One region of the Synechococcus sp. MW101C3 genome, then DNA from elsewhere that is predicted to be linked to it. Evidence: riboswitches for the same ligand, from Rfam matches in the RefSeq annotation. Region 1 holds a riboswitch; the other holds the start of a gene.

Region 1 (14,328 bases):
CATGGTCATGCCCGTGCTCACCACCGCCTTTCTCCGCGGCCTTCTCGTCCGCATTGGCCAGGGTCGCCACGCCGCTGCTGGTGTCGATCACGCGCAGCGTGGGGTTGTCGGCGCTGGCGATCAGCTTGTCGAGGAACGACTCCAGACCCAGGCCGTTCTTCACCAGCACGTCGGCCTTCTGCAGTTTCACCAGATCCGATGGGGTGGCCTGGAAGTCGTGGGGTCCAACACTGGTGGGAACCAGTGCCTGCACCGTGGCGCAGTCGCCCGCCACCGCCTTGGTGAATCCGGTGATCGGCAGGAAGGTGGTGACCACCTGCAGGTCGGTGCCGTTGCTGGCCGCCGGATTCTGGGCGGTCTGGCCGCAGGCGACCAGCAGGGCCGCAGAAGCCAGTACCGCCGCACGGCGCAGAAGGAGACGCATGGCAGGCAGAGGAGAGCGGGGATCCCGGCACCGAAGCGGCGAGGGGTCGAATTGAGAATCGTACTCATTTAGGTATGGCCTTCGCCTGTGCCTCGGCCTCTGCATCGCCGCCGCGCAGGCGCCGCCCTCTCACGGCGCTCCATAGGATCGGCGTTGACCCGCTGTCGTCCTGGCCATGGCTTCCGAGGCAGCCGTTCCTGTTTCGCAGAACGAGAGCCCGCTGAAGCAGAGCCCGCTCAACGCCAAACAGAGCCATCTGCTCGATCAGCTGCAGGCCGCCGGCCACGAGCTTTCCGGCCAGGACCTGCATGCCCGGCTGCGCGGCACGCCCCATGGCATGGGCCTGGCCACGGTGTACCGGCACCTGCGCCAGCTGCAGCAGCGCGGGCTGGTTCGTTGCCGCCATCTGCCCAGTGGCGAAGCCCTCTACGCCCCCACCGAACGGGACGAGCACCATCTCACCTGCGTCGATTGCGGCCGCACCCTGCCGCTGCGGGCCTGCCCCATGCACGACGTCCACCTGCAACCCCAGCAGCTGGACGGCTTCCGGCTGCTGTTCCACACCCTGGAGTTCTTCGGCATCTGCCCCAGCTGCCAGGCCCGCCACGACGCTTCCTGATCACCGCGCGGAAGGCCCGGCATGAAAGGCGGCTCTGCCACACCGTCACAGCGCCGCCTTGCCAAACCCAGGGTTCACAACTGCGCCAACCAGGCCAGCAGTTCTCGGCGAGCCTGCACGGACAGCTGTTCGTAGCGCAACCGCGAGGTTTCTGCTTCCCCTCCATGCCACAGGATCGCTTCTTCAAGCGTGCGGGCCCGACCGTCGTGGAGGAAACCGGCCGAGGCGTTCACCCGCTGCGTCAGGCCCAACCCCCAGAGCGGCGCGGTGCGCCATTCGCTCCCTGCCGCCCCCTGCTCCGCTACCCCGTCATCAAGGCCGGGGCCCAGGTCGTGGAGCAGTAGATCCGTATAGGGCCAGATCGTCTGGCCTTGCAGCACCTGCGCCACCGCCTGCGGAGAGCGGCCGGTGATCAGCTGGGGCACGTGGCAGCTGGCGCATTGCAGCGAGTCGAACAGCTCCTGCCCCCGCCGCACCACTCGGCTGGAGGCCGGCAGGGCGGTGCGAGGCGCTCCCAGGGTCTGGCTGTAGAAGGTCACCAGGGTCAGCTCCTTGTCGCTGATATCAGCCGCTTGCCCAGCGGCAGCCTTGCCGGAGCCAGGCGCGACCGCTGTGGTCAGGCCCATGTCATTGAGAAAGGCGGCGGTGGTCTGCTCGCGCACGGAAGCTGCCAGGGCCTTCCAGCCGAAGCGTCCCAGCCGCCGCTGACCGGAGTCAGCCACCAACCAGTGGGGACGGCCGGAAATGCCGTCGCCATCGTCGTCGTCGGCATCGGCGCGGCCCAGGATCACCGTCTCCGGCACTGCCTCCAGCAGACCCATGCCGATCAGCGGCGGCGCCACACGTAAGGAGCGGGCCACGCTGGCGGCCGCCAGATCAACGCCTTCCGGCCCTTTGAGGTGCACCAACGGCCGCCGCAGGCCCCCCTGCGCTTGCCATTCCACCTGTACAGCCGCATCGGGCCGCCAGCCCAACACCGCCCGGTCCCTCACCTGATGACCGAGGCCCGGCACGGGCCGGCCATCCGGAAGGGCCACCCGCACCAACGCTTCTCCCATCAGCGGTCGGCCGCGGCCGTTGCGCACATGGCAGGCGATGCAGGAGGCGGCATTGAACCGGGGGCCCAGGCCAGCACCGGGGGATCCGGCCAGAGGCACATGGGTGCGATCGAACAGCACATCGGAGATCAGATGGCGGTCGAGTTCGGCGGGGCTGAGGCCGGCGGCCGGTTGCTCAAAGGAAGCCGATGTGCGGTTGGCCACCGTCATCACTCCGGCGGCCCGCTGCGGATCAGTCGCCGCCACCTTGGGTTGCAGCCGGATGGCCAGCACCACCAGCAAGGCCAGCAGGCCCAGCATCATTGGCAGCACCAACCGCCACATCGGCGGCCTCTTGCAACAGTGGCGAGCCATCAGGACAGTAGGTGTGCCGACCGTTCCAGCAGTTTTGCGGTGCTGTGCAGCTGGGTGATCAGCTGCTGCATCGCCTGACGGGAGGAGGGATCAGCGAGGGCGTCGTTGAGCGGCTGGGGCAGGGCCTTGGCCATCGCCACCGCGGCGGCGCTCTGGGCGTCGATCTGGCTGGCCAGCTCCAGATCGCGCCCGCGGATCAGGCCAAGCAGCCCTGTAGCCAGTAGCACCCGCCGGGCTCCTTCCACGTTGGCCACCAGATCCGCTCGGGTGTTGCCGCTGGCGGCACTTTCCAGGGTGTGGGGATCGCGTGTGTTGAGTGGTTGGCCAAGCTTTTCATCGCCCCCCTCCTGGAGCAGGCCGATCACTCCCTGCAGCATCTCCTGCACCGCTGCGCCGGCTTCGCCAGGACTGCTGATCCGTGCCCCGAAGCCCTGCGGCTCCGACCAGCTGGCCAGCAGTCCTTCCGCCTGGTTGTGAAGATCAGCGGCCGCCAGACCCAGGTAGACGAGTTCGTTGGCGCTCAGTTGCTCTGCACTGGGAGGGCTGCCGGTTCGCCCGCCGTAGATCACCCATTCGATGCCGTGGAACCCCTTGGCGGTTTCACTGAGCGTGGCGAAGGTTTCGGGGCTGAAGCGTCCACTGCTCAGAGCAGTCGCGAGGTCCTTGCGGTTCACCGGCCAGTCGTCCATGGCCCCGTCGAAACCCTCCGTGGCGGCGGGGCCGAATGCCCAGCTCTCGCTGGTTTCCCAGGTCTGGCGGGCCGCCAGCCAGGCCTGGCGGGTCGACTGGAGATGGGCCTCGGTGGGTTTGTCCGTGAGGAGCCGGATGGCGTCCTGCAGAGCAGCTGTCTGCTTCACGAGCTGCGCATAGTTGGGCGTGACCACCGTCTCCACGAAGGACGTCACCACTGCCTGTTCTGTCGGAACCGCCTGATCCGTCGGCACAGCTGTGACGGAGTTGGTGCTGGGAATGCTGCAGGCACTCAGGGTGAGGCCCAGCCAAAGCGGCAGGCTCAGAGCGAGGCGGCGACACCGGAGCTGGATGTGCGTCATGGTCTGCGGCTGACAGCTGTCGGCACTGTCCCCCGGCTGCCTTGCAGCGCAGGGCCCATTGGCCACCCACCGGTGTGATGGTTGGCACCGGGTTCCGCATCCAGCACAAAGGGCCAGTGGCCGCAGGCCTGCCGGTCTTGGCACTGACGCCAGCGGAGCCTGTCACCAAAGACACCCGGCTCTGTGCCCGGGGGATGCCATCCGCTCCTCAGCCCGCACAATCTGTCTCCATTGGCCCTGATGCCCCATGCCCGGATCCCGCCTCAGCCTTTCATTCATCGCCGGGGTGCTAATCGCCGCGTCCACGGGTTGTGGATTCATCCCTGGCTTTCTGGTGCCTCAGAACCCGGGCCGCGACGACGCCAGCGAAGAGCGAGACAGCCGCGATGACAGCGACGACGACCGTGATGGGGGCGAGAAACGCAAAGGAAACGATGACGACGATGGCGATGACTGAGACAGCAGTCGCTGATTCGCACAGTGGTTGCGGGGACGGAATCAGCAGCGGATACCCCAAGGCTGGACTGGTCGGCAGGGCAACCGGCCACGATCAGTCCTGAGATCTTTGATAACGATTATCTTTTTCGCATCATTCACCTTGCCCCCAGCCCTCCATGACCCAGCCTCTGCTTCGCCTGATCGTTCCTGGCGCCCTCTCTCTGCTGGCGCCGCTGGCCCCCGTTGGCGCCAGCGCGGCGGAGCTCAACCTGGAGGGCATCCAGCGCTATGCCGCTGGCCAGGCCGCCGATGGCCTCAGCGCCGATCAGGTCACCAGCATCAATCAGTTTTCTGATGTTCAGCCCACCGAGTGGGCCTACCAGGCGCTCTCCAACCTGATCGAGCGCTACGGCTGCGTCGCCGGCTACCCCGACGGCACTTTTCGCGGCAAGCAGGCCCTCAGCCGCTGGGAAGCCGCCGCCCTGCTCAATGCCTGCCTCGATCGCATCACCGAGGTGACCGACGAGCTGCGCCGCCTGCTCAAGGAATTCGATGCTGAACTGGCCGTGCTCAAGGGCCGGGTTGATGGCCTCGAAGCCAAAGTCGGCGAGCTGGAAGCCAGCCAGTTCTCCACCACCACCAAGCTGAGCGGCCAGGCCACCTTCGTGCTCGGGGCGAATGCCTTCGGCGGCAGTGCTCCAAGAGGGGCGGTCCGCCAGGAGGTGGGCGCCACCACCTTCAACTACGACCTCCAGCTCAGCTTCGACACCAGCTTCAGCGGCAAGGATCTGTTGCGCACGATCCTGCGGGCCGGCAATTTCGCCGACAGCGCCTTCGGCGGCGCCGGCCCCACCGGCGGCCTCTCCACCCTGGAAGTGGCGTTCCAGGAGGATTGCGGCGACAACGCCGACTGCGGCGATGTGGTGGCGATCGACAAGCTCTTCTATCAATTCCCGCTCGGCAGCGGCTTCACCGCCACCCTCGGTGGCCGCGTCGGTCAGGAAGACATGCTCGCTCTGTGGCCGAGCGTGTACCCCAGCGACACGATCCTGAACGTGCTCACCCTCAACGGTGCACCGGCGGCTTACAACAAGAACCTCGGCCCCGGCGCCGGCCTCTGGTGGCAGAACGATGGCTTCAGTGTGAGCGCCAACTACGTGGCCGCCAACGGCAACGGCGGCAATCCGAGCGAGGGCGGCATCGGCACCAGCGCCAGCGCCGGTACCGGCACCGTGCAGATCGGTTACGCGCAGGAGCAATGGGCCGTGGCTGCGATCTACAGCTATATCCAGTCAGGGGTGGGGGTGCCCGGCACCACGCCCATCACCGCCCTCGCCTTCGAGAACCCCAGCAGCAGCACCAATGCCATCGGCCTCAGCGGCTACTGGCAACCCGCCGGCTCCGGCTGGCTGCCCTCGATCAGTGCCGGCTGGGGCATCAACTCCACGTCGTACGACGGCCAGGAGGTGGATGGCGATGTGCGCACCAGTCAGTCGTGGATGGTGGGGCTGGAGTGGAGCGATGTGTTCGTGAAAGGGAACGCCCTCGGCATGGCCGTGGGCCAGCCGGTCTTCGCCACGGCCCTCGAAGGCAGCGATTACCCCAACGACGGCAATGTCGTGTGGGAGTGGTGGTACAAGTTCCAGGTGAGCGACAACATCTCCGTGACGCCCGCCCTCTTCTATCTCAGCCGGCCCCTGGGCCAGGACACCCCCTCCGGCGAGACCTTCAACCAATTGGGTGGCCTGGTGAAAACCACCTTCCGGTTCTGATCCGGGGGTTTGGAGGCTGTGAGCTGACTCTGTGTTCAGGATGGCCGTTCTGGTCTGATGCACTGGCTAGCGACGCGCGCCATGGAGTGGCTGCAGCGGCCCCATCTCAGCGCGGCAGCTGGCACTCCAGTTCCCGCAGCCGCGCTTCCAGTGCCTCGATGCGTTCGAGGTAGGTGAGGGCCAGGGCCATGCCGGGCACGTTGAGGCCGAAGTCGTCGCGCAGGCGGGCGGCGCGGCGGGCCAGCGTGAGGGTGCGGGCGTGGAAGCACCAGGACGTGCCCGTGCCGGTGAGTTGGAACACGCCGAACTGGACCAGTTCACTCACCTCTTCATGGGCAAGGCCAGAGGCCGCCAGCAACTCCTCGAGCGCCACCGGGCTGTCGTCGTCGGCGGGAATCAGCGGATCGTCAGCCATGGGTGGCGGCTCCTTCGAACGATGGACGGGGGTTGAACGCGGAGGCTTCGGCCAGCTCGCGGTAGAGCTCCCGTTCGCGATCACCGATCTGCTCCGGCATCACGATCTGGATCACACCGTAAAGATCGCCGGCGCCCTCCTTGCGCCGTGGCAGACCCTTGCCCGCCAGCCGCAGCTTCTGGCCGTTGCGCATGCCCGGCCGCACGGTCACCCGCGCTGTGCCAGCGAGCGTGGGCAGCTCGATCTCAGCGCCCAGTGCTGCCTCCCAGGGGGCGATCGGCAGCTCCAGGTAGAGGTCGTGGCCCACGGGGCGAAACCGGGGGTGTGGCTTGAGCCGGATCTCCAGAAACAGATCACCGGCCGGGCCGCCGCCGTGGCCGGGGCCCCCACGGCCCGGCACCCGCAGGCGCTCGCCATCGGCCACACCGCGTGGAACCCGGATCGTGCCGGAGCGGGGCTCCCGCGCCATGCCGCCGTCGGCGCGGCGGCTGGGAACGCTGAGCGTGAACGCCACCTCGGTGCCCTGGGCCGCCTGCTCCAGCGTCAGTTCCGTGGTCACCTCCAGGTCCTGGCCGCGGACCGGGAAGCCGCCAGCCTGTTGGCCGAAACCGCCGGAGCTACCGAAACCGCCACCGAACCCACCGGCGCCGCCAGAAACGCCAAAGCCCATCTGCTCGAACAGATCGGCCAGATCCACGTCCTGACCGGCCGGCTGGCCGCCCTCCCGCCGGAAGCGGCTCTCCCAGTCGGGCGGTGGGCTGAAGTCCTCCCCGCTGCCATGGCGGCCCAGGTCGTCGTAGGCCTGGCGCTTCTCGGGATCGGAAAGGGTCTGGTAGGCCTCGCTGATCTCCTTGAAGCGCTCCTCGGCACCGGGCTCCTTGGCCACGTCCGGGTGGGTGCGGCGGGCCAGCCGCCGGTAGGCCTTCTTGATCGCGTCGCCATCGGCGTCGCGCTCCAGCTCCAGGGCGGCGTAGTAGTCCTTGAACTTCATCGTCGCCGGGCCTCCGAACAGAGCTGCGCCTGGAGGGTGGCCGCCTGTGGGGGCGGCCCGCACGGGGCTCCTCCCAACCCTGCCACGCCCAGCCGTGATCGCGCCGCGTCAGGCGTAGAAGCGGCAGCCTCCTGGCCGCGCCCTGGCCGCTTGCCAGCCTGCAAACGGCCGCATCAGCGAGCCAGCTCGCAGAGGCCAGGCGCCAGACTGGCGGGATCAGCTCCGCCCTGGCCGCCATCGCCATGACCAGCACCGCCAGTGATCTCCACGCCACCGATCTCCGCGCCGACGGCCCTGCGACGGTGCCCATCCCCGCCATGGCGGAGGCCGGCATCACCAGCCTGCCGGTGACGATCCTCACCGGCTTTCTCGGCGCCGGCAAAACCACCCTGCTGAATCACATCCTCAGCAACCAGGACGGCATCAAGACCGCCGTCCTGGTGAATGAGTTCGGTGAGATCGGCATCGACAACGACCTGATCATCGCCACCGGCGACGACATGGTGGAGCTGAGCAACGGTTGCATCTGCTGCTCGATCAACGGCGAACTGCTGGAGGCGGTGGAGCGCATCCTCGATCGCCCCGATCCGGTCGACTACCTGGTGGTGGAAACCACCGGCCTCGCCGATCCGCTGCCGGTGGCGATGACCTTCCTCGGCAGCGAGCTGCGCGACACCACCCGGCTCGATTCGATCATCACCTTGATCGATGCGGAGAACTTTGACGAGTCCACCATGGCGAGCGAGGTGGGGCGCGCCCAGGTGATTTATGGCGACATCCTGCTGCTCAACAAGACCGATCTGGTGGCGGAGGAGCGGCTGGTGGAGGTGGAATCACGTTTGCGCGAGCTGAAGAAGGACGCGCGCATCCTGCGCTCGGTCAGCGGGCAGGTGCCGCTGCCGTTGCTGCTGAGCGTGGGGCTGTTCGAGTCCGATCGGGTGGTGGCGGACCAGGCCGGCGAGGCCAAGGCGCACAGCCACGACCACGGCCATGACCACGATCACGATCACGGCCACAGCCATGCCCACAGCGCCGGCGCGGCCGAGGGTGCCGCCGCAACCCACGCCACTGCCGCTGACCACACCGCTGACCACAGCGCCTGCGACCACGACCATGGCCAGTGCGTCCACGACCACGTCCACGACCACAGCAGCCATGGCCATGACCACAGCCACGATCACGATCACGCCCATGGCGACGGCGTCCATGCCGCCGACCATCTGGCGATCGAAGGCTTCACCTCGCTCTCCTTCGCTGCCGAGGGGCCGTTCTCGTTGCGCAAGTTCCAGAACTTCCTCGACAACCAGATGCCGGCCGGGGTGTTCCGGGCCAAGGGAATCCTCTGGTTCAGCGAAAGCGAGCGGCGCCATGTGTTCCACCTGGCGGGCAAGCGCTTCTCGATCGACGACACCGACTGGAAAGGACCGCGCAAGAACCAGCTGGTGCTGATCGGCAAGGAGCTCGATCACGACAAGCTGCGCCGTCAGCTGCGGGCCTGCGTCGCCAGCGGTGCGGCCGGCAAGGGCTTTTCCTGACGCTCTTCGCCAGACAGCCCTTCAACCTGAGGCCCCGCATCCAAAGGTTGCCGTTGAACTCCCGGGCGGCAGGGCTGGCTTCATACTGACCCCGCAGTGGTTTGCCGGTGCGCACCCCGGTGAGGCAACGAGGAAAGTCCGGTGCCAGCATCACCCTTGTCCGAAGGCGTGGTGGTCACTCCGGCGCTGTCCCGCAGCTGTGATGGGCCCCATCAACAGGTGGGCCCTCAGCCAGAACGCTCGCCCCTGCTCCTCCCCCTTCAATCCCCGGCGCGGACCGGAGTTCACCATGCCCTTCGCTTCCCTCAAGTCCTCGTCAGGCCGAGATCTGGTGCTGGCCGGCTGCGCCGGTCTTGGCCTCAGCCTGCTGGGCACCCTGCCCGCCTCCGCCCACGGCCTGGCCGGAGCCGGCCTGGCGGGTGGCTTCAGCCATCCCCTCACCGGCCTCGACCACCTCTTCCTGCTGGTGGGCGTGGGTGCGGCCTCGTCGTTCGTGAGTGCCCAGCTCCTGCTGTTCGCCCTGGCCGGTGCCGTGATCGGGGCGTTCTTCGGTGTCAGCGGCGGCGGCCTGCCCGTGGCTGAGCTGCTGGCGGCACTGGCGGTTTCGGGTCTGGGTGTGCTGATCCTGATGAGCCGCCGCTCTGGCCACCCTCCTTCCATTCCTGCGGCCGGCACCGTGGTGACGGTGGCGGTGGCGATCCACGCGATGCTGCACGGCCATGAAGCCAGCGGTGCCAGCAGCTGGTGGGCGGGAGCCCTGCTGGCCTCCGGCCTCACCGTGGGGGTCACGTTCCTGTTGCTGCGCCGGCTCGGCACCGCCTGGACCGTGCGTCTTGCCGTTCTGCTCACCGTGGTGGGTGCGCTGCTGGCCCTGGGGCCGATCGGTCTGCTCGCCGGCGCCGGCGCCGCCTGAGCTGAGCACCAATCGCAGTCATCGACACAGTCAGCCCTCAGGTTCTGGCTAACGTTGCTGGATACCGGTTGGGTGCCATGGTCGAACTTCTGCTTTTCACCGGCGTCATCGCCCTGTTCGGCCTGGCCTTCTGGCTCACCACCGACTCCGACGACGACAATTCCGGCGGCGGTCTGATGCAGCCGGCTCTCGTTCCAGTCCGGGTCCGCCCCAGCCGCTGAACGCTTCCCTCTATCTCGCCCTCAGCGATCGTCAGCCCTGCTGATGGTCGCTTTTTCTTTGGGTTGCCTTGCCTGCGGGGAATCTGTCTGGCTTGCCATTCCACAGGGCAGAGCCCGCTTCTCATGCCCCAGCCACGACAGACAAGCGGCCTGAGCGGTTCTCGTTCCTGGTTGTTTCCCCCATCCACTGATCCAACGGTCTTTCTTCGGGTCACATTTGTTACTTCCGGTCGCACCCTTTCGACGTGGGTAGCTAAACCCTGATTCCTACGCTCCAGATGTTGCATTCGCGCCATCGGGCGCTCCATCTCCTGGATGAAACGGATCTCTTCCGCCACCGTGAGGCTGGCTGCTGCCGGTCTCACGGTTGTTTCGATCGCCACCGCCGTTGGTGCCGGCCTGGCGCAACAGGCGCCCAACCGCAAACCCGTTGAAATCGGGGTGTACTCGGGCCGCCACTACAACACGGACAAAGAGCTCTACCGCCAGTTCACCGCCCGCACAGGCATCAAGGTGAACGTGCTGGAAGCCAAGGACGACGCCATCATCGAGCGCCTCAAGAGTGAAGGTCGCAACAGCCCGGCCGATGTGCTCGTGCTGGTGGATGCCGCCCGCCTCGACACCGCCACCGACCAAGGCCTGTTCCAGCCCAGCCGCTCCGCAGCCCTGCAGCGCGATGTGCCCGCCAACCTGCGCGACTCCCAGGGGCGCTGGTACGGCCTCACCCGCCGGGTGCGCGCGGTGGTGGTCAACCCGAAGCTGGTGAATCCCGCCACGATTCGCACCTACGCCGATCTGGCCAAGCCAGCCCTGAAAGGCAAGCTCTGCCTGCGCGACCGCAAGAGCCCCTACAACCAGTCGTTGGTGGCCAGCCAGATGATCCTGCGCGGCGACGCGACCGCACGCAACTGGGTGCGCGGCATGGTGGCCAACGTGAAGCAGCCGTTTTTCACCTCGGATACCCCCCTGGCCCGTGCCGTCGCCCGGGGTGAGTGCGCGGTTGGCGTCGTCAACTCGTACTACGTGGCCCGCATGCTTTCGGGCGAAGGTGGCGCCGAGGACAAGCGCCTGGCTGAGCAGCTCCGGGTGGTCTACGTGAATCCCTCCCACGTCAACATCAGTGGTGCCGGCGTCACGCGCCATGCCAAGAATCCCCAGGCTGCGCTCAGGCTGATCGAGTTTCTGGCCTCCCCCACCGGTGGCCGCGGCTACGCCGAAGCCAACAACGAGTACCCGCTCAAGGGCGTGGGTGACAATCCCATCCTCAAGCGCTTCGGTACCTTCAGGGCGGATGGCGTCTCGGTCGAGCAGATCGGAGCACGGAGCAGGGCCGCTACCCGGATGATGGAAACCAACGGCTGGAAGTAGGACACCGAATGGCGGCACTGGCAACAGCCGAACGCGCACCAGCTGTCAAGGGCGCACCGCCGATGCGGCGCGCCTCCCTCACGGCAGCGGTTGTGCTGGTCTCAGCCCTGGCCCTGTTGCCGGTGCTGGTGCTGGTGGGCTATGCCCTGCTGGCCCCCGGCTCCAGCACCCTCCAGCTGGGTGCCGAGGGCGTTGAGCAGGTGGTCAACACTGTGGGGCTTGTGATCGGTGTCGGCATGATCGGCGCCCTGGTGGGCACGGCCAACGGCTGGCTCACGGCCTGTTGCCTCTTCCCCGGCCGGCGCTGGCTGCGCCTGGCGCAGGTGCTTCCTCTGGCGGCCCCTGCGTTTGTGCTGGCTGCCGTGCTCGTCGATCTCGGCAGCCGCTGGGGCTTCCGCTTTCACGGCATCGGCTGGGCGGTGCTGCTGCTCAGCCTCACCACTTACACCTATGTGTTCCTGCTCTCCACCGAGAGCTTCTCGATGAGCGGCCACCGCCAGCTGGAGGCCTGCCGCAGCCTGGGAGTTGGTCCGTGGGGCAGCTTTCGGCGGGTGGCGCTGCCACTGGCCCTGCCCTCGATCGGTGCCGGCGTTGCCCTCAGCGGCATGGAGGTGGTGAATGAACTGGGCGCGGTCGAACTGCTCGGCGTGCCCACCCTGTCGCGCGGGATCCTGCAGCGCTGGCAGGGTGAAGGGGATCTGCAGGGAGCCGTGGGGCTGGCCCTGATCGCCCTGGTGATGGTGAGTCTGCTGGTGGGAGCCGAACGCTGGTTACGCCAGCGCAGCCGCCGCTGGAACATGGGCCATGACGGCACCAGCTCCCTGCAGTGGCACCTGAGCGGTTGGCGGTCCTGTGCGGCCCAGCTGCTCACCCTGGTCCCGCCGCTGATCAGCCTGGCGATTCCGCTCACCTGGCTGGTGATGAGCCGCGACCACCTGCAGAGCGATTCACCCGAGGAGCTGGTGGCGCTCACATTGCGCAGCCTTGGCCTGGCCCTTGCCGCTGCCCTGGTGACGGTGGTGGCGGCGGTGGTGCTGGCGATCGCCCGCCGCTGGATCCCCCAGCCCTTCCTGCGTCAGCTCACCTTCACGGCGGGCATGGGCTACGCGATCCCCGGCACGGTGCTGGCCCTGGCCCTGATGCTGATCGGCGGCCCGCTCGGCCTCAGCCCGCTGCTCCTGTTGCTCTGGGGCTACAGCGATCGTTTTCTGGCCGTCTCCAAGGGGGGCCTTGATGCTGCTCTGGAGCGGATTCCGCCCAGCGTGGATGAAGCGGCCACCGGCCTCGGCTGCAGCTGGACCCAGGTGCTGCGGCGTGTGCATCTGCCCCTGCTGAAAGGCCCGCTGCTGGTCGGTGCGCTGCTGGTTTTCGTCGATACGGTCAAGGAGCTGCCGCTCACCTTCTCCCTGCGCCCCTTCGATTTCGACACCCTGGCAGTGCGCGTTTATCAGTACGCCGGTGATGAACGGGTGTCGTCCGCGCTGGTGCCGGCGCTGCTGATCGTGGCTCTGGGCCTGGTGGCGGCGGTGGCGCTGATGCCCAGCCTCGAACGGCTCGGTTCCGGTCAAGACCGGGGCTGAAACGCCAGTCCAGAGCTGGGCTCACGCTGGGGGTCCTGGATCAGGGACGCGCCGGACAGCGGGGGGCGATCCGGGCGATCCGGTTCGCCTGCATCACATTGAAGTTGTCGTCGCTGGCCAGCAGCAGCGTGGGGCGTCCATCGGCCAGGGCCGGGCCCACGGCGAGGGCCTCCCAGTTGTCGGGGCTGAGCCCGGCCGCCAGCAGATCCCACTGCCGCACCGGTGCGAGTGGTGGGGCGTGCTCACCTGCGGGCCGACTTGCCGGCAGGGGGAAGGCCACCAGCCGCGCCCACCAGCGGTTCGGCGCGGCATAGCCCCGCACCAGCCCCAGCAGCAGCCCGGAGCTCGGCGGGGCCAGCAGCTCGGTGAGGCCCCACTGGGGACCCTCCAGCGCCACCTCCAGACGCCCAGCCGGCAGAAAGGCAGGTTGCGGGGCTGCGGTCTGAGGGGTGGTTGGGGAGGCGTTGCCGGCCAGGCTCCTGGCCAGCGGGCCGAAATGCAGCAGGCGCAGCGATCCCTCCGGGTCCTGCAGCAGGGGCCGCTCGGCCGCCAGCAGTAGAGAAGGGGGCCGGCCTGAACCGCCCGGCGCCGCTGGCGACACCGGCAGCAAGGTCAGCGCTTCCGGCCCTTGGTTCGAGCCCAGGCCCCGCCCCGGCGCCGCCTGCCAGTCCGCCGGCAGGTCAAACGCCTCCTGCAGGCGCCCCGTGGCCCGCTGAAAGCGCAGCAACCGCGGCGGCTGCTCCAGCGTGCGGCGCCCCTCGCTCACGATCCAGAACGATCCGCCCTTGATCACCAGCCCTTCACCGTCGAGGGGGTGGGCAAATGGCTGGCCGTTGGCATCGGTGAGCCTCAGCCGCCGGCCGACCACCGGCGGGATGCCCCCGTTCTCCCCGAGACGCGCGATGCCATGCAGCGGCACCAGGAAGGGTGCGGGGGCGTCGCTGAGCAGCCACAGGCTGCGGCCCTCCGGGTCCATGGCAGTGGCTGAGAAGCCACCGAGCGGTTGGCCGTCGGTGCCCTCCCGGGGCAGCTTCACCTCGGCCAGCAGCTGCCAGCTCACCTCTCCCGGGCAGGGCAGCACCCAGGCTGGCTCCGCGGGAGGCTGGAGCGGCACGGTCAGGGGTGCTACGGGAATCACAGCGAGCAGAGACGGCTCCAAGGCCCACGATGGCGCTGCTCCAGCTGCAGTGGTGCCTCACGAAGGCCTGGTCGTCCGCAACTGGCTCCGTGGTCAATCTGCGGAAGAGGAATGACAGTGCAGATCAGGACTTGTGGCCCAACGAAGACGTGCCCTAGATGCGTCGACGATGGATCAGGCAAGGATCCTGTGACAACGACAGTTGATCGCCCTTGATGCGCGGCATGCCGCCGGAGCGCACGGGATGGGGGGACCTTGAATCCTGAACGCATCGCGCTTGATGAACATCCTGCAGAGGCAGTCAAGCCACAGGCCTTGGATCAAGGACCGATTGCACAGTTGACCCAGGCTGTGTGGTGATCCAGGATCAGCCTGAGCAGGATCAGCCAAACCTGGATCAACTAAGCCCGGATCAGTCAAGTCCGGATCAGTCTTCTCAAGATCGACGAG
Region 2 (14,328 bases), on a different contig from region 1:
GTGCCGTTCTGCGGCTGCTGCAGCACGAACTCCAGCCCGTGGTGGGCCGCCAGCGACGCCTCCACCCGCTCGGCCTGGTGCCCCACGATCAGCAGGCGCCGATCGGGTTCGAGGCTGTCGCAGCAGCGGAGCACCCGCTCCACCAGCGTGGCACCGGCCAGCGGCTGCAGCACCTTGGGCAGGTCGCTGCGCATGCGGGTTCCCTTCCCGGCGGCCAGAACGGCAACGGCAAGCATGCGGGGGGCGGCAATTGGCGGGAATCTATCCGGCGCCCCGCTGCCCTTTCGCCGGTGGGCTTCAGGCCTGCAGACGTGCCAGATCGTCCCAGAAGCCGGGGTACGACACCGCCGCTGCTTCGCTGCGGTGCAGCCGCGTGGGACCGATGGCCACCTGGGCCGCCACCGCCAGGCTCATCGCCACCCGGTGGTCGGTTTCGCTGTCCACCTCGGCGCCGTGCAGCTCCACCCCTCCGGTGATGTCGAGCCCGTCGGGGTGCTCCACCAGCCGTGCCCCCATCGCGCCCAGCTGGCGGCACATCACGGCGAGCCGATCGGTTTCCTTGACGCGCAGCTCAGCTGCTTCGCGGATCCGGCTGGTGCCCTCGGCCCGGCAGGCGGCCACCACCAGCACGGGGATTTCATCCACCAGGCGCGGAATCAGCTCGCCGCCGATGTCAAAGGCCTGCAACGGCCCATAGCGCACCCGCAGATCCCCCACCGGCTCGCCCGCCACCAGGCGCTGCTCCAGCCGCTCGATGCGGGCGCCCATGGCTTCGAGCACCTCCAGCACCCCGGTGCGGGTGGGGTTGAGGCCCACGTTGCGCACGGTCAGGTCGGCGCCTGGGGTGATCGCCCCGGCCACCAGCCAGAAGGCCGCCGAGCTGATGTCGCCCGGCACTTCCACCGGCTGCCCCACCAGCTCCCGGCCCGGCGTCAGCCGCACGTGCCGGCCGGAGTCGCCGCCGATCTCGATGTCGGCGCCGAAGCCACGCAGCATCCGCTCGCTGTGATCGCGGGAGCGGGCCGGTTCGATCACGCTGGTGGGACCGGTGGCGGTGAGACCCGCCAGCAGGATCGCCGACTTCACCTGGGCCGAGGCGATCGGGGTGCCCAGCACGGCCCCATGCAGCGCGCTTCCCTGGATCGAGAGCGGCGCCAGCTTGCCGCCGGCGCGGCCGCGGATCTGGGCGCCCATGGCGGCCAGCGGTTCGGCCACCCTTCCCATCGGCCGCTGGCGCAGGGACGCATCGCCGTTCAGCACGAAGTGGCAGCCGCTGCGTCCCGCCAGCAGCCCCATGATCAGCCGCATGGTGGTCCCGGAATTGCCGCAATCCAGCACGTCGTCGGGTTCCCGCAGGCCTTCGAGGCCCACCCCCTGCACGATCACCGGCTGCCCTGCCGCGATCGGGCTGATGGTCACCCCCATGGCGCGCAGGCAGGCGGCGGTGCTGAGCGGATCCTCCGCAGGCAGCAGGCCATCGATGCGGGTTTCGCCGGTGGCGATTGCCCCGAACAGCAGCGCGCGGTGGGAGATCGACTTATCGCCCGGCACCTGCACGGTGCCGCTCAACGAACGCGAACCTTCCTGCCCGAGGGCACGGGCCGGGGGCGGTGAAGCGGCGACAGCCAGTCCCATGCCAGGGGAGCAATGGCCCGTGAGCCTAGGTCTGGGCCTGGGCGCCACGGTCTGGCCGAGCACGACAGAGGAGGGCTGGAGCCGCGCCTGCTGCAGGCATCAGGGAATGGCCGCCGCCGGGGTGCCGAACAAACGATCACCGGCATCGCCGAGGCCCGGGACGATGCGGAAGTCGGCATCCAGCTCAGCGTCGATGCAGGCGGTGTAGAGGGTGAGGTGGGGGAAGCGCTGCCCCAGGGTGTTGAGCCCGGGCCGGGCCGCCAGGGCCGTGATCACCCGCAGCCGGTCACCGCTCACCCCTTTGCTCTCGAGCCGTTCCAGCACCTGCACCAGGCTGCCGGCGGTGGCCACCATCGGATCGAACACCAGCACCCCCACCTGGGGGCCGATTGTTTCGGGCAGCGCGTCGTAGTACCAGGAGGCCCTTGCATCAGCTTCATTGCGGCGCAGGCCGACGTGGGCGACCCGGGCCGTGGGCAGCACGGCCTGGGCCCCCTGCCACAGCCCCAGGCCCGCCCGCAGGATCGGCACCGCCAGCAGGGGCACGCTGCCGTCCACCACGCTGCCTTCGGTGCTGGCCAGCGGTGTCTGCACCGTCACCCGCTGATGGGGTAGCCAGTCGCGCACGGCTTCATAGGTGAGCCAGCGGCCCAGCTCGGCCATGGCGGTGCCGAACAGAGAGGGGGGCGTGTCCTGGTCACGCAGCAGGGTCAACCAGTGACCGATCAGGGGATGGGGCGGCACCACCACCCGCAGGGACATGCTCATGTCGATCGCGCCGCGGCCGTGGCTGCCATAACTTGAGGGCCCACGGTACGTGTGTTCTTGCCCCCCTTCACTCGCCCCGGTTGGCTCAGCTCCCTGCTTGCCCTGCTGGTGGTCACGGTCGCCTGGCTGGGTCTGGTGGGCCCCCTGGCGCCGGCCCTGGCGATCACGGCACCGGAGCTGCGCGGCCAGCGGGCGCTGAAGGATCTGCAGCCCGCTATGCATGGCCGCAACCTGCAGCAGCAGGAGTTTCTGAAGGCGTCGATGCAGGGCTTCGACCTCAGTGACACCAACCTGCGCGGTGCCGTGTTCAATTCCAGCGATCTGCAGGGCAGCAATCTCAGCGGCGCCGACCTCGAAGACGCCGTGGCCTTCGCCACCCGCTTCGACAACGCCGACCTCAGCGGTGCGGTGCTCCGCAACGCCATGCTCATGCAGAGCCGCTTCACCGGGGCCACGATAGAGGGGGCCGATTTCAGCGACGCCGTGCTCGATCTGACCCAGCAGAAAGCACTCTGCGCCAGGGCCGCAGGCGTCAATCCCCGCACCGGCGTCAGCACGGTTGAAAGCCTCGGCTGCCGGTAGATTGGCTCGCCGGTTCCAGGGGATCCATCCCTTGGAGGCAAGGGGGAAAGTCCGGTGCAATTCCGGCGCTGTCCCGCAACTGTGAAGCCTGTTCCGCGAGTCCTCGTGGCAGGGCCAGTCAGAACACCCGCCGGCGTTTCAACCCATCCAGTTCCGGCGAGGACCGGTCGAGCCATGTTTCTTCAACCCCGGGCTGCTGGCCCAGGCCGTCGTGCGGCCCAGCCAGCCAGCCCTCTGCTGTTGTCTGGCGCCCTGCAGCTCGCGCCACTCCTGGTCGTGCCGCTGCTGCTGGTGCCACTGCTGGCCACCCCCGCAGCTGCCCACCACCTGATGGAAACCTTCGCCCTGAAGGAGGGCCCGCTGGCGGGTCTGCTCAGCGGCATCGGTCATCCGCTGCTGGGTCCGGATCACCTGCTGTTTCTGCTGGCGCTCGGCCTGGTGGGCCTGGTGCAGCGCCTGCGCTGGGTGCTCGCTCTGCTGGCCGTGGGGCTTACGGCCACCGGCCTTGGCCTGATGCTGCCCGCCCTGCCTGGCGCCGAAGCGCTGGTGGCGTTGTCGCTGGTGGTGGTGGGGCTGGTGGTGATCCAACGGTTGCCTGTCTGGACCCTGCTGCCCGCTTTCGCCCTGCACGGCTATGTGCTCAGTGATGCCGTGAGTGGCTGGCAGGCGGCCTCCGTCGTTTGGTACCTGCTGGGCCTGCTGATCAGCCAGGGCGCCCTGCTGTGGCTGGCGCTCACGTTGGTGCAGCGCTGGCGCGCGGGCCTCGCTCCGGCGCGGTTGATGCTGGCGGCCGGCGTGCTGATCGGCGTCGGCTCCACGTTCGCCTGGTCCGCGTTGGTGCCCTGAGATGACAGCCTCCATGCAAAGGCGTCTGCCTGTCACGGTGGTGACGGGCTTTCTCGGCGCGGGCAAAACCACCTTGTTGCGCCATCTGCTCACCACCAGCGGTCTGCGCCTGGCGGTGCTGGTGAATGAATTCGGCGAAGTCGGCATCGACGGTGACCTGCTGCGCAGCTGCGGCTTCTGCCCGGAGGAGGAGCTCGATGGCCGGCTGGTGGAGCTCGCCAATGGCTGCCTCTGCTGCACCGTCCAGGACGATTTTCTGCCGACGATGCAGAAGCTGCTGGCGTCCGCCGACCGCCTCGACGGCATCGTGGTGGAAACCAGCGGCCTGGCGCTGCCCGAGCCCCTGGTGCAGGCCTTCCAGTGGCCCGACATCCGCACCCGCACCCGCGTCAACGGCGTGGTGACGGTGGTGGATGGTGAAGCGCTGGCCGGCGGCAGTGTGGTGGCCGACCCCGCCGCGCTTCAGCGGCAGCGGGCCGCCGACCCCAGCCTTGATCACCTCTCCGACCTGGAGGAGTTGTTCGAGGACCAGTTGCGGGCGGCTGATCTGGTGCTGGTGAGCCGCGGCGACCGCCTCACGCCTGCAGAGCTGGACCGGGTGCGCGGGCGCCTTCAGGCCTCCTGCCGCCCCGGCGCCCAGGTGTTGCCAATGCAGCGCGGTCAGGTGCCGCCCGAGCTGCTGCTGGGCCTGGATCGCCCAGCCGTCGCGCCGGCTCCTGGCCCCCATGGCGAGGCCTCCCACGACCACGATCACGATCACGGTCATCACGACCACGAGCATCACGACCACACCCACGTGCCCATGCAATCGGTGGCGATTCAGCTCGCTGGCTCCTTCGATCGTGAGGCCCTTGAAGTCACGCTCCTGGAGCAGATCCAGCACCAGGCCCTGCTGCGCCTCAAGGGCTGGCTGATTCAGCCCGGCAAACGACGGCCTCTGCAGATCCAGGCGGTTGGTCCGCGGCTCGATTGCTGGTACGAGGACCACGACGCACAGAGGGCAGCCCCCGCAGGCCCGATAGCCCCCGCACCCAGGGAGATTGGCTCCCCTGGCAGCCCCCACGAGGGTCGGCTTGAGCTGGTGGCGCTCGGGCTGCGTGTCGAGCGCAGCTTGCTGCTGCAGGCGATCGAAGGCACCCGACGCAGGCAGGTCAGCGCCAGCCGGGTCTGAGCAGGCTCGCACCCAAGCTCAGGCGGCCTGCCTGCGATCCATTTGATGGCGGCTTGTCTGTGATCCATTCACAGCCTTCCCAGGTGTGCCATCCACTTCCAGCCGACCCAATCTTCCAGCCGACCAAATCCGATGGTCGGTTCAGTCCAGGGGGATGTCCCCCTGGGCACAGATGCCGTCCCAGCAGAGGGCCTGATCCTCGCTCCAGCGGGCCTTCACCGTCTCCCAGCTGCCGGCTGGTCGCTGCATCTCCACCACGCCCTTGCCGTCGTGGCGGAAGCTCAGCTGTGTGTTGTCGAAGCGCAACCTCCAGCGCTCACCCACCGCTTCCACCGACATCACGCAGGGAAGCCAGGGGCCATCGGCCAGCCGGCAGCGCAGGGGCACCCGCTGCACCTGTGCCAGGGCCGGAGCAAGCAGAGCGGTACCTGCCATCGCGATCAACACTGCCACCATCCCCGCCCGGGCCAGCCGGGCTCCCAGGCAGGGTTGGCTGGCGCCTGTCGCTTGCATCGCTTCCAACGCCCACCTCTGTTTTGACCATGCTTCGGCGCTGGTCCCGAGGGGGAGGCAAGCTGCCAAGATTTAACAAACGACATCCCTGCCGGTGCCCCGCTTTCAAGCCCGTGTGCTGGTCTCCCTGAGACCATCGGTTCTCGATCCGGCAGGAGAAGCCACCAGAGCCGCCGCCCAGCGGCTCGGCGTCGATGGCATCACGCGTCTGCGCATTGGCAAGGCGATGGAGGTGGAACTCGATGCGCCGGATCTCGACGCCGCGCGCAGCACGATCGAGCGGCTCAGCGATCGCCTGCTGGCCAATCCGGTGATCGAGAACTGGTGCCTCGAGCAGCTCAAGCCCGTGGAGGGCGCCGGGTCATGACGATCGGAGTGGTGGTGTTTCCCGGTTCGAACTGCGATCGGGATGTGCGCTGGGCGGCGGAAGGATGCCTCGGCATTCCCACCCGCTTCCTCTGGCACGAGGAGTCGAGCCTGGAGGGCATCGATGCGGTGGTGCTGCCCGGCGGGTTCAGCTATGGCGACTATCTCCGTTGCGGCGCCATTGCCCATGTCTCGCCGCTGTTGAGCGAAGTGGCCAGCTTCGCGGCCCGTGGCGGCCCGGTGCTGGGCATCTGCAACGGCTTCCAGGTGCTCACAGAAATGGGCCTGCTGCCCGGAGCGCTCACGCGCAACCGCCAGCTGCACTTTCTCTGTGAAGCAGCTCCGCTCACGGTGCACCCGGGCGCCTCCCAGTGGCTGCGCCACTACAGCGAAGGTGAGCAGATCAGCCTGCCGATCGCCCACGGCGAAGGGTGCTTCCAGGCCGACGCTGACACGCTGGCGGAGCTGGAGGGGGAAGGCCGGGTGGTGCTGCGTTACGCCGCCAACCCCAACGGTTCGGTGGGGAATGTCGCCGGCCTCTGCAACGCCCAAGGCAACGTGCTGGGTCTGATGCCCCACCCGGAGCGGGCCTGCGACCCGATCACCGGCGGCACCGACGGCACCCGCCTGCTGGCCTCGCTGCTGGGCTGACCGCCAAGGCAGTGGCAGGGGGTAGCTCAGCCGTGGGCGGTGAAGTACTCCTTGCTGCCGACTGGGTCGGGCTTCATGGTCGCAGCGCCCGGCATCCAGTTGGCGGGGCACACCTCGCCAGGGTGCCCCTGCACGTGCTGGAAGGCCTTGAGCACGCGCAGGGTTTCCTCCACGCTGCGGCCCACCGAGAGATTGTTGATTGTGGCGTGCTGCACGATACCGTCCGGATCGATCAGGAACAGGCCCCGCAGCGCCACACCGACCTCCTCGTCGAGCACGCCGTAGGCGCGGGCGATCTCCTTCCTGAGATCGGCCACCAGCGGATAGGCGATTTCGCCGACACCACCGTCCTGGCGCGAGGTCTGGATCCAGGCCAGGTGGCTGTACTGGCTGTCGACTGAGACGCCCAGCACTTCAGCGCCAAGTGCGGCGAACTCTGCGTGCCGATCGCTGAAGGCTGTCACCTCCGTGGGGCAGACGAAGGTGAAATCGAGCGGATAGAAAAACAGCACCACATACCGGCCGCGGTACTGCGACAACTGGATTTCGCTGAAGTCCTGGTCCACCACGGCGGTGGCGGTGAAGTCGGGCGCCTGCTGACCCACGCGCAGGGAGGCGTTGATCGTCATGGCGGAGAGATGCTCAGGGACGGGAAGGTTGGGGAGGCTATGGCCGCCGGCGACAGCATCACGCCGGAAGCCGGAGATTGCAGCTGCGAAAGGAGGTGTGCCGCGGTGTTCCTGCCGTCTCTATCACTGTATCCAGCGCTGTCTGTGTGCAGCGGCCGTGGCGCGGATCAGCGGCGCTCGCAGCCGATCAGCAGGGGCCTCAGCCAGACGGATCAGGGCAGCCCTTGCCGGCCAAGCGCAGCGGGTCAAGAACTTTTGTCATAAAACACTGGCTGCATGCCTGAATGGGGTCGTTGGCGCGGTAAGCAGGTGAGGTGGCAGGCGGCTTCGTCAGCTCCTGTCCGCAGCACCGAACGCCAGCCTGGAGCGCACCCGGTTTCGGTGGTCCTTTTCTTTTGCCTGCCCTGATGTCCTGGGATCCCGTCCTGCTTCGCAAGTACAACGCCACCGGGCATTTCCGTCTGCTCAGCCAGCTGCGCAGCGAAATCGTCTCCCACCCGATTCAGCGTCCCCAGGCCGATGGCAGCCCGGCACGCCGTGGCCGTGGTTCCTCATCCTCCTCAAGGCGCTCCGGTGCCCGTGGTGGCGCCAGCGAGGCTGCGAACACCACCTCGGATTACGGAGCCGCTTCAGCCAATTCCGCCCCCAGCTTTCGTGAGCGCCTGAACGCCATCGAAATGCGCTGAGATCACGCGGCGATGCGCGATGGTGACTCAGATAGCGAGAGCCTCAATCAGAAAGCGAGACGCTGAGTCAGAAAGCGGCAGGTTGATTCAGGAAGCGAGAGAGACGATCACGTTCACCCCGCATGGAACCCATCCAACATTGATCCCCCGCGGATTGAACGCACCCCACAGTCAATCCACCGCGGATGGAACCAACCCCGGATGGGACCCACCCCGTTTTCATGCGGACCCAACTTGAGTGCTGGCTGATTCGTACGCCCCGGCACGCAGGGCCGGGATTGAGTCATTGGCCGAGCCGCGCAGAGCGCTCAGCAGAACTCGCCAGCTTCAGGCGCCAACAAAGTCTCGCCAACGTCAGGTGTCACCCCATTGAGGTGACAAGGATGTCAAACGATCAATGTCAAAGAATTGAAGTGCCACTGGATCTACCACTGGGTTGTATCGATTTTCAGGGCAATGGCTCGGGGGAGACTTGAACTCCCGACCTTGGGGTTATGAATCCCACGCTCTAACCAGCTGAGCTACCGAGCCTTGTGTGGAGAGCTTAAACGACGGCCCGACGCCTCCCGTGCGGCGCGTCTCAGGCGCGGCCGGGGAGGAACTCCAGGGGATTCACGGCACCACGGCCGGGGGGATGGATCTCGAAGTGGAGGTGAGGCCCGGTGCTGCGTCCGGTGCTGCCCATCGAGCTGATCACGGTTCCCTGGCCCACCATCTGGCCGACTCTCACCATCAGGCGGCTGTTGTGGGCGTAGAGCGACTTGCTGCCGTCGCTGTGCTGGATCTCCACCAGGTAGCCGTAGCCCCCGTCATGCCAGCCGGCAAAGACCACCTGGCCGGATCGGGCGGCCACGATCGGCGTGCCGACGTTGTTGGCGATGTCGACGCCTTTGTGCATGCGCCCCCAGCGCCAGCCGAAGCCGGAGCTGAACACCCCTCTGGTGGGCCAGATCCAGGTGGCGTCGCCCTGGGTGGGGCCTTGCTCCACCTCTGGACGGCCACCGAAGGAGGGGAGATCCGGCCAGCTGAGCCCGCCGCTGCCCACGGGATTGAGCCCGAGCACCATCCGGGTGCGGCCGGGGGCGGAACGGGCCAGCCGCACCTGGGTACCGGCCACGAGCCGGGCGGCCTCTAGGCCGGGGTTCAGCCGCAGCAGCTCCTGAATCGTGAGGTTGTAGCGCTTGGCGAGCTTCATCAGGCTGTCGCCGAAGCGCACCACTCCGGTGGATTCCAGGGGTGGCAGCTCGGAGAGCGGGGCGGAGCGCCGGATCTGCTCGGGATCGAGGGCGGCCACGCTGCGGGCCCGGTTGGTGTCACGTCCAGGGATCACCAGCCAGTCGCCCTGGCTGAACCTGTGGTCTTCGGTCACATCATTCATGCGGGCCAGGGGCGTTTCCTGGATGCGCAGCTGCTGAGCGAGCTCATCCAGGGTGACCTCTGCGCGCACCTGGATCCACACCCTGTCGCTGGCCTTGGGGAGCGAGGCGAGCTGCTGGACCGCTTTGGGTTCGGCCGTCAGCCCCAGAGCATCCCCGAAGCCGGCAGACAGCTCATCAACCCCGCTGGAGCGGGAGTCGGCGATGCCAGGGATGGCCGCAGCAGCCACCAGAGAGAGAACCGGGAGGGCTCCCATCAGAGGCAGGATCAGTTGCGAAGGCTTCATGCAAATTCACCCATTGGACAAAACCCGGTGGAGAAGCCGCCACCCCCCGGGTCGCGCCGACAGTAGCGGCCTGAACTCCTTTAGACAACCTGAAGGCCGGAGCGAACGGGGTTCAAGCGTCCCTGGCGGTGCTGGAGATCCCTGTCCCCAACTGGCGAATGGCCTCAAACAACACCACGGCAGCGGCCACGGAGAGGTTGAGGCTGCGCACCCCACCACCGCTGCGCACCGAGCCCGGCATCGGCACGGTGAGCCGGGCATCGGCGGCGGCCAGCACATCCGGCGGCAGGCCGCTCGATTCACGCCCATGCAGCAGCCAGTCGTCGTCTCGGAAGGCGAAGGAGGTGTAGGGCTGGTCCACCTGGCTGCTGAAGGCCACCAGGCGCCCACCGCACCTGCGGCGGTGCTGCTCGAAGCTCACCAGGTTGGCGTGGCGATGCAGCTGTACCCAGGGCCAATAGTCCAGGCCCGCCCGCTTCAGCTGCCGGTCATCGATCTGGAAGCCCAGCGGTTCGATCAGGTGAAGCTCGCAGCCGGTGGCCGCACAGGTGCGCGCCACATTGCCGGTGTTCGGCGGGATCTCCGGCTCAAACAGCACCACGCGCGGCATGGCTCAGAGCTCCGGCACCGGCCTGCTCAGCCGCAGCAGATCGATCGCCCGCCCGTGCACCACCAGCCAGGCCTCGTTGCAGCGGGGCAGCAGCTCTTGTTGCAGCGCCCCGAGCCGATCCCGGAAGCGCCCGCCGATCGCCGTGGGGGGCACCACACCCCAGCCAGTCTCCTCAGACACGATCAGCGCGGCGGCGCGGCAACGCTGCAACGCCGACAGCAGATGCTGCTGTTCCTGCTCCCAGGCGCCTGTGTCCAGTTCGAGGTGGTGCGCCAGCCAGGTGCCGAGCGAGTCGATCAGCAGCAGTCGCTCAGCGGGCGCCCGCTCCAGCGCGGCGCTGAGCTGCCCTTCCACCTCCCAGGTGGGCCAGTCGGCCGGCCGGCGGCGGCGGTGCAGGGCCAGCCGCTCGCTCCAGCTGGCATCGCCCTCGAGGCGGGGGCCGGTGGCGATGTAGGTGACCGGCCGGCCCGAATGCAGGGCCAGGTGCTCGGCCCAGCGGCTCTTGCCGCTCCGGCTCGGACCGGTCACCAGGGTGAGCATGGCGTCAGCCCCCGCCATTCATGTTGCGCAGCGTGGCCACAGAAGATGGGGACACACGGTTGAGATAGCGGAAAATCCAATACTTGAAGATCGTGGCCAGAATCACCGGGAAGGTGGCGATGAAGAGCATCACGAAGTTCTCTCTCACCGGTAGTCCCAGGTGGGTGGCTACACCGTCGAGCAACACAGTCCAGCCTTCCGGGCTGTGAAATCCCACGAAGATGTCGGTAAAAAGAATGATTGCAAAGGCCTTGGCACTGTCGCTCAGGCCATACACCTGTTCGTCCAGAAAGCCGCGCAGCACCCGGATGTCCTCACGGGCCAGCAGGCAGACCAGCCCGAAACTGAGCAGCCCGAAGGCATCGGAGAGCACGTTCTTGATCGCCAGGGTGCTCTGTCCATCCGCTTCTTCCTTCAGTTCGGCGGCGCGGCTGGCCAGGGCCTTGTGCATCGCCGCCGGGTCGGGGAGGTCTTCGCCCTTGAGCAGGGCATCGAATTCCAGCTCCGCTTTGTACACACGCAGCTTCTCCACAGCCGCCTCTTCAAGCTGCGGTTTGGGGTAAGTGAGGAAGGGCACGTCGGGCGCGAAGCGATCCACCAAGGGCGAAATCACGAAGGTGCGGCTGGCCTGCTGCATCAGCAGCGGCACCAGCACCAGCAGCAGCAGGATGCGCAGCGACACCAGCGTGGAATCGCGGCGCCGGCGAAAGCCAGCCACCACGGTGGCCTCTGCCTGGGGATCCAGCTGCCGTCGCACCTTCTCCATCAACCCCATCAGGCTGCGGGGCAACAACTCCGGCGAGCGGGTGAGGGTGGAGAGCGGCTTGCGGTTGGAGTAGCGCCCCTCAACTGTTTCAATCAGCTGGAACTGCCGCAGCTCCTGGGGATCGAGTTCGTGGCGGCGGGGCTGGAGTTCCTCCACCACCTGCCGGCACAGCTCCAGTGAACTGCGAAACCGCCGCATCATCTGCGCCTGCACCGACGCCGGCATGCTCAGCTCAAGCTCCGGCCGCACAGGGCGGTCGTTGAAGTATTCGAGCTCAATGTTCTGGATCAGCAGGGCGGCCTCATAGGCGCGCTCCAGATTGCTGCGCAGATCCTTGGTGCGGGCCTTCCCGAAGGTTCCCATCCAGTCGGTCAGACCCATGGGTGCTCAGCGGGAGAAAACCCACCAGGTGAGCATCGGCACCACCGTGCCCACCACCAACAGCACGACGATCCAGGTGAAACCATTGCTGGAGGCCGTTTCCTCCTGGGTGGGGATGTTCGACTCCACTGGCACGATCACCTGCTCCAGCGGCGGGCCAGGGTCTTCGCCGCCTGCCAGCACGGCCGTGATGCGGTCGAGGGCATCGAGTGAGGCCTGGCGGTAGCGTGATCCCAGCCGGATTGGTATCGCCATGGTGCGATCGGCGGTGTTGCGCAGCAGGGATTCAGGAAGCTGGTCCAGCAGGGTGTCACTGGCCACCACGGCGGCAGTGTTCGTCTGCGAATCGATCAGCAGGATCAGCTGGGAGGAGTCGTCGCTGGAGGCGGTGGACCAGCGGTCGATTAATTGCTGGCCGAGGGTCTCGAGATCGAGGCCGTAGTCGAGGCGCTGCACCGTGACCAGGCGGGCTTCGATGTGATCGGCCTGCAGCTCCTTGAGCCGGCGTTCCAGCTCCACCGCCGTGGCCCTGCTGAACAGCTCGGCGGGATCGATCAGGTGCTGCTGGGGCAGAGCGGGATAGGCGCTGGCTCCGACGGCCCAGGCCGCCGCTACGGGCAGGAACTGGAGCAGCAACACGGTGATGGCAGCCAGTAGACGCAGCGGCAGACGCAAAGACCGGGCCTCACAGTTGTGATTGTCAGTCTGCCGCCCGCAGGCCCTGCTGTCGCGCCCTGATGTGTCAGCGTTCGTATTCCAATCGCCAGAATCCCATGGCCGGTCTCCCGCCGCCGGCACGGCTCTGCCTGGCTGCCGGAGTGCTCGGCCTGCTGCTCTGCCTGCTCAACCAGCTCACGGCACCCGACCTTTCTCCCGCTCTGGAGCGGGCAGCCGTGCTCGCCAGCCTGATGGCGGTGGGCCTGATGCTGGTGGCCGTGCTCTGGACGCGGGCCCTGCCGGCGGCACCGGAACGGGTGGAGTTGCCCGGGCCCCAGGGGCTGGAACTTGATGAGGCCCTCCCGCCCCTGGCCCGGCAGGAACTCGCCTGGGGCAGCCACATGCTGCTCACCGCCACGCCCGCCGCCAGCGTGCTGCTGTTCTGGCAGGGCCGGGTGGTTCTGCGCCGCGGGGTGCTGGCCGAAGAGCCCTTCTTCCCGGGTGCAATCTGCGAGCGGGCCCGACGGACGGAGCGCTGCGTTTCGCTGGTGGACCTGCGCCTTTATCCCGGCCGCCAGGAGTTCACCGGCTTGCCGCTGGGCACGCCAGCCGTGATCGTGCAACCCATCGGTGCGGTGGGCTGGTTGCTGGTGGGGGGCTGGTCGCCACGATGCTTCTGCCGCGCCGATGAACTGTGGCTGGAGGGCTGGGCTCGCAAGCTCAGAACGACACTGGAGGACGCTTCCGCGCCGGGCCCGGCGCCCGTGGCGGCACCGTGAGCTCGGTGAACACCCGCGCCCCCGGACTGACGAACTCAACGGTGCCGTCTTTGCCCACCTGGCCGCTGAGCGCTTCGCTGCGGGTGATCTGCCGGTTCGCCTCGCGTTCCAGCCGCACGGCCCCCTGGGCCTGAACCTCTTTCGAGGTCCAGTTCCACCGGCAGACGTTGGCCTGCAACCACTCGCCTGGTTGGCGCACATCGCAGCCGGCGGGGATGAAGGCCGTGGTGTCCGCCAGATTCGCTTCCAGTGCCTTGCCGCGCACCGTGAGCTGATCGAAGCGGCCCGTGAAGGGTTCGGCGCTGGAAATCCATTGCTTCTCCAGGTTCCAGCGGGTTCGCCCAGCGGCGATCTCCGTCTTGGCGGCGGGGTCAAGGAACTGCACCGGCGCGATCCCGTCGAACACCTGCTCGCGCGTGTTGCCCTCCAGTGCTGATGCGGTGAGGCGCTGGGCGGGCTTGCCGGGCTGCTGCCTCAGCGCCAGCACCGGCCCGGCCGCCTTCAGATTGCCGCTCGGCGGATACCAGTCGGCTTCGCGGGTGAGCAGGTTGAGGCCCGGCTGGAGCAGACGGGGAGATCCGCGCAGTTCCAGCTTGTCTTCGGCGATCAGGAAACGGGCGCGCTCCGCCGTCAGGCGGGTGGAGCGGTCGGTGGCAACGGGCCTCCCGCTGATCTCAATCAGGGAGCGGGCTGGCGTCCAGCGGACGCGATCGCCCGTGATCGTGGCGCCCTGGGGGCCGATCACCACGATGCTCACCTTCCCCTCCAGCTGGATCACCTCGCCGTCGTTGATCACGGTGCCGCTGCCGGCCTGGATGCGGTAGCGCGGCTTGCCGGCCGCATAGATCACACCGCGCGGTTGCCTGGCGGTGGCCACGCGGCGCTGCAGGTCGTAGCGGGCTTCAGGGCTGGTCAGCTCCCAGCTGGGTCGCCCCTTGGCATCCTGCTGGCGGAGGTTGAGGGCGCGGAACACGAACGGCTGCGGTTTGGCCGGCGTTCTGGCGCTGCGCGCACAACCGAACAACGGCACCCCCAGCAGCAGCACCAGCAGCAGAAGGCCGCTGCGGCGTGTGGAGCGGGAAGCG

Evidence for each region. Region 1 has a riboswitch for cobalamin ahead of CJZ80_RS04600 (HupE/UreJ family protein). Riboswitches for the same ligand answer to the same signal wherever they lie in the genome.
Region 2: another riboswitch for cobalamin. It lies ahead of CJZ80_RS10010 (HupE/UreJ family protein); the one in region 1 lies ahead of CJZ80_RS04600 (HupE/UreJ family protein).

What each region holds. Positions count from the first base shown of each region.
Region 1 covers NZ_NQKX01000003.1:124,287-138,614, reverse strand. The annotation lists gene CJZ80_RS04645 (metal ABC transporter solute-binding protein, Zn/Mn family) at 1-424, opposite strand, end outside; gene CJZ80_RS04640 (Fur family transcriptional regulator) at 600-1,043, shown strand; gene CJZ80_RS04635 (di-heme oxidoredictase family protein) at 1,118-2,401, opposite strand; gene CJZ80_RS04630 (imelysin family protein) at 2,455-3,507, opposite strand; gene CJZ80_RS04625 (hypothetical protein) at 3,755-3,964, shown strand; gene CJZ80_RS04620 (iron uptake porin) at 4,122-5,717, shown strand; gene CJZ80_RS04615 (chaperone modulator CbpM) at 5,824-6,132, opposite strand; gene CJZ80_RS04610 (DnaJ C-terminal domain-containing protein) at 6,125-7,123, opposite strand; gene CJZ80_RS04605 (GTP-binding protein) at 7,366-8,658, shown strand; cobalamin riboswitch at 8,739-8,921, shown strand; gene CJZ80_RS04600 (HupE/UreJ family protein) at 8,948-9,571, shown strand; gene CJZ80_RS15425 (hypothetical protein) at 9,649-9,792, shown strand; gene CJZ80_RS04595 (extracellular solute-binding protein) at 10,108-11,160, shown strand; gene CJZ80_RS04590 (iron ABC transporter permease) at 11,223-12,740, shown strand; gene CJZ80_RS04585 (esterase-like activity of phytase family protein) at 12,781-13,821, opposite strand.
Region 2 covers NZ_NQKX01000007.1:57,309-71,636, reverse strand. The annotation lists gene glmU (bifunctional UDP-N-acetylglucosamine diphosphorylase/glucosamine-1-phosphate N-acetyltransferase GlmU) at 1-236, opposite strand, end outside; gene aroA (3-phosphoshikimate 1-carboxyvinyltransferase) at 298-1,635, opposite strand; gene upp (uracil phosphoribosyltransferase) at 1,735-2,403, opposite strand; gene CJZ80_RS10015 (pentapeptide repeat-containing protein) at 2,455-2,985, shown strand; cobalamin riboswitch at 2,979-3,135, shown strand; gene CJZ80_RS10010 (HupE/UreJ family protein) at 3,226-3,831, shown strand; gene cobW (cobalamin biosynthesis protein CobW) at 3,845-5,002, shown strand; gene CJZ80_RS10000 (hypothetical protein) at 5,144-5,515, opposite strand; gene purS (phosphoribosylformylglycinamidine synthase subunit PurS) at 5,610-5,882, shown strand; gene purQ (phosphoribosylformylglycinamidine synthase subunit PurQ) at 5,879-6,532, shown strand; gene CJZ80_RS09985 (peroxiredoxin) at 6,559-7,161, opposite strand; gene CJZ80_RS09980 (hypothetical protein) at 7,569-7,847, shown strand; tRNA gene CJZ80_RS09975 (tRNA-Met) at 8,305-8,378, opposite strand; gene CJZ80_RS09970 (M23 family metallopeptidase) at 8,428-9,480, opposite strand; gene CJZ80_RS09965 (tRNA (cytidine(34)-2'-O)-methyltransferase) at 9,623-10,120, opposite strand; gene cobU (bifunctional adenosylcobinamide kinase/adenosylcobinamide-phosphate guanylyltransferase) at 10,124-10,678, opposite strand; gene pxcA (proton extrusion protein PcxA) at 10,665-11,807, opposite strand; gene psb32 (photosystem II repair protein Psb32) at 11,814-12,482, opposite strand; gene CJZ80_RS09945 (cofactor assembly of complex C subunit B) at 12,581-13,243, shown strand; gene lptC (LPS export ABC transporter periplasmic protein LptC) at 13,185-14,328, opposite strand, start outside.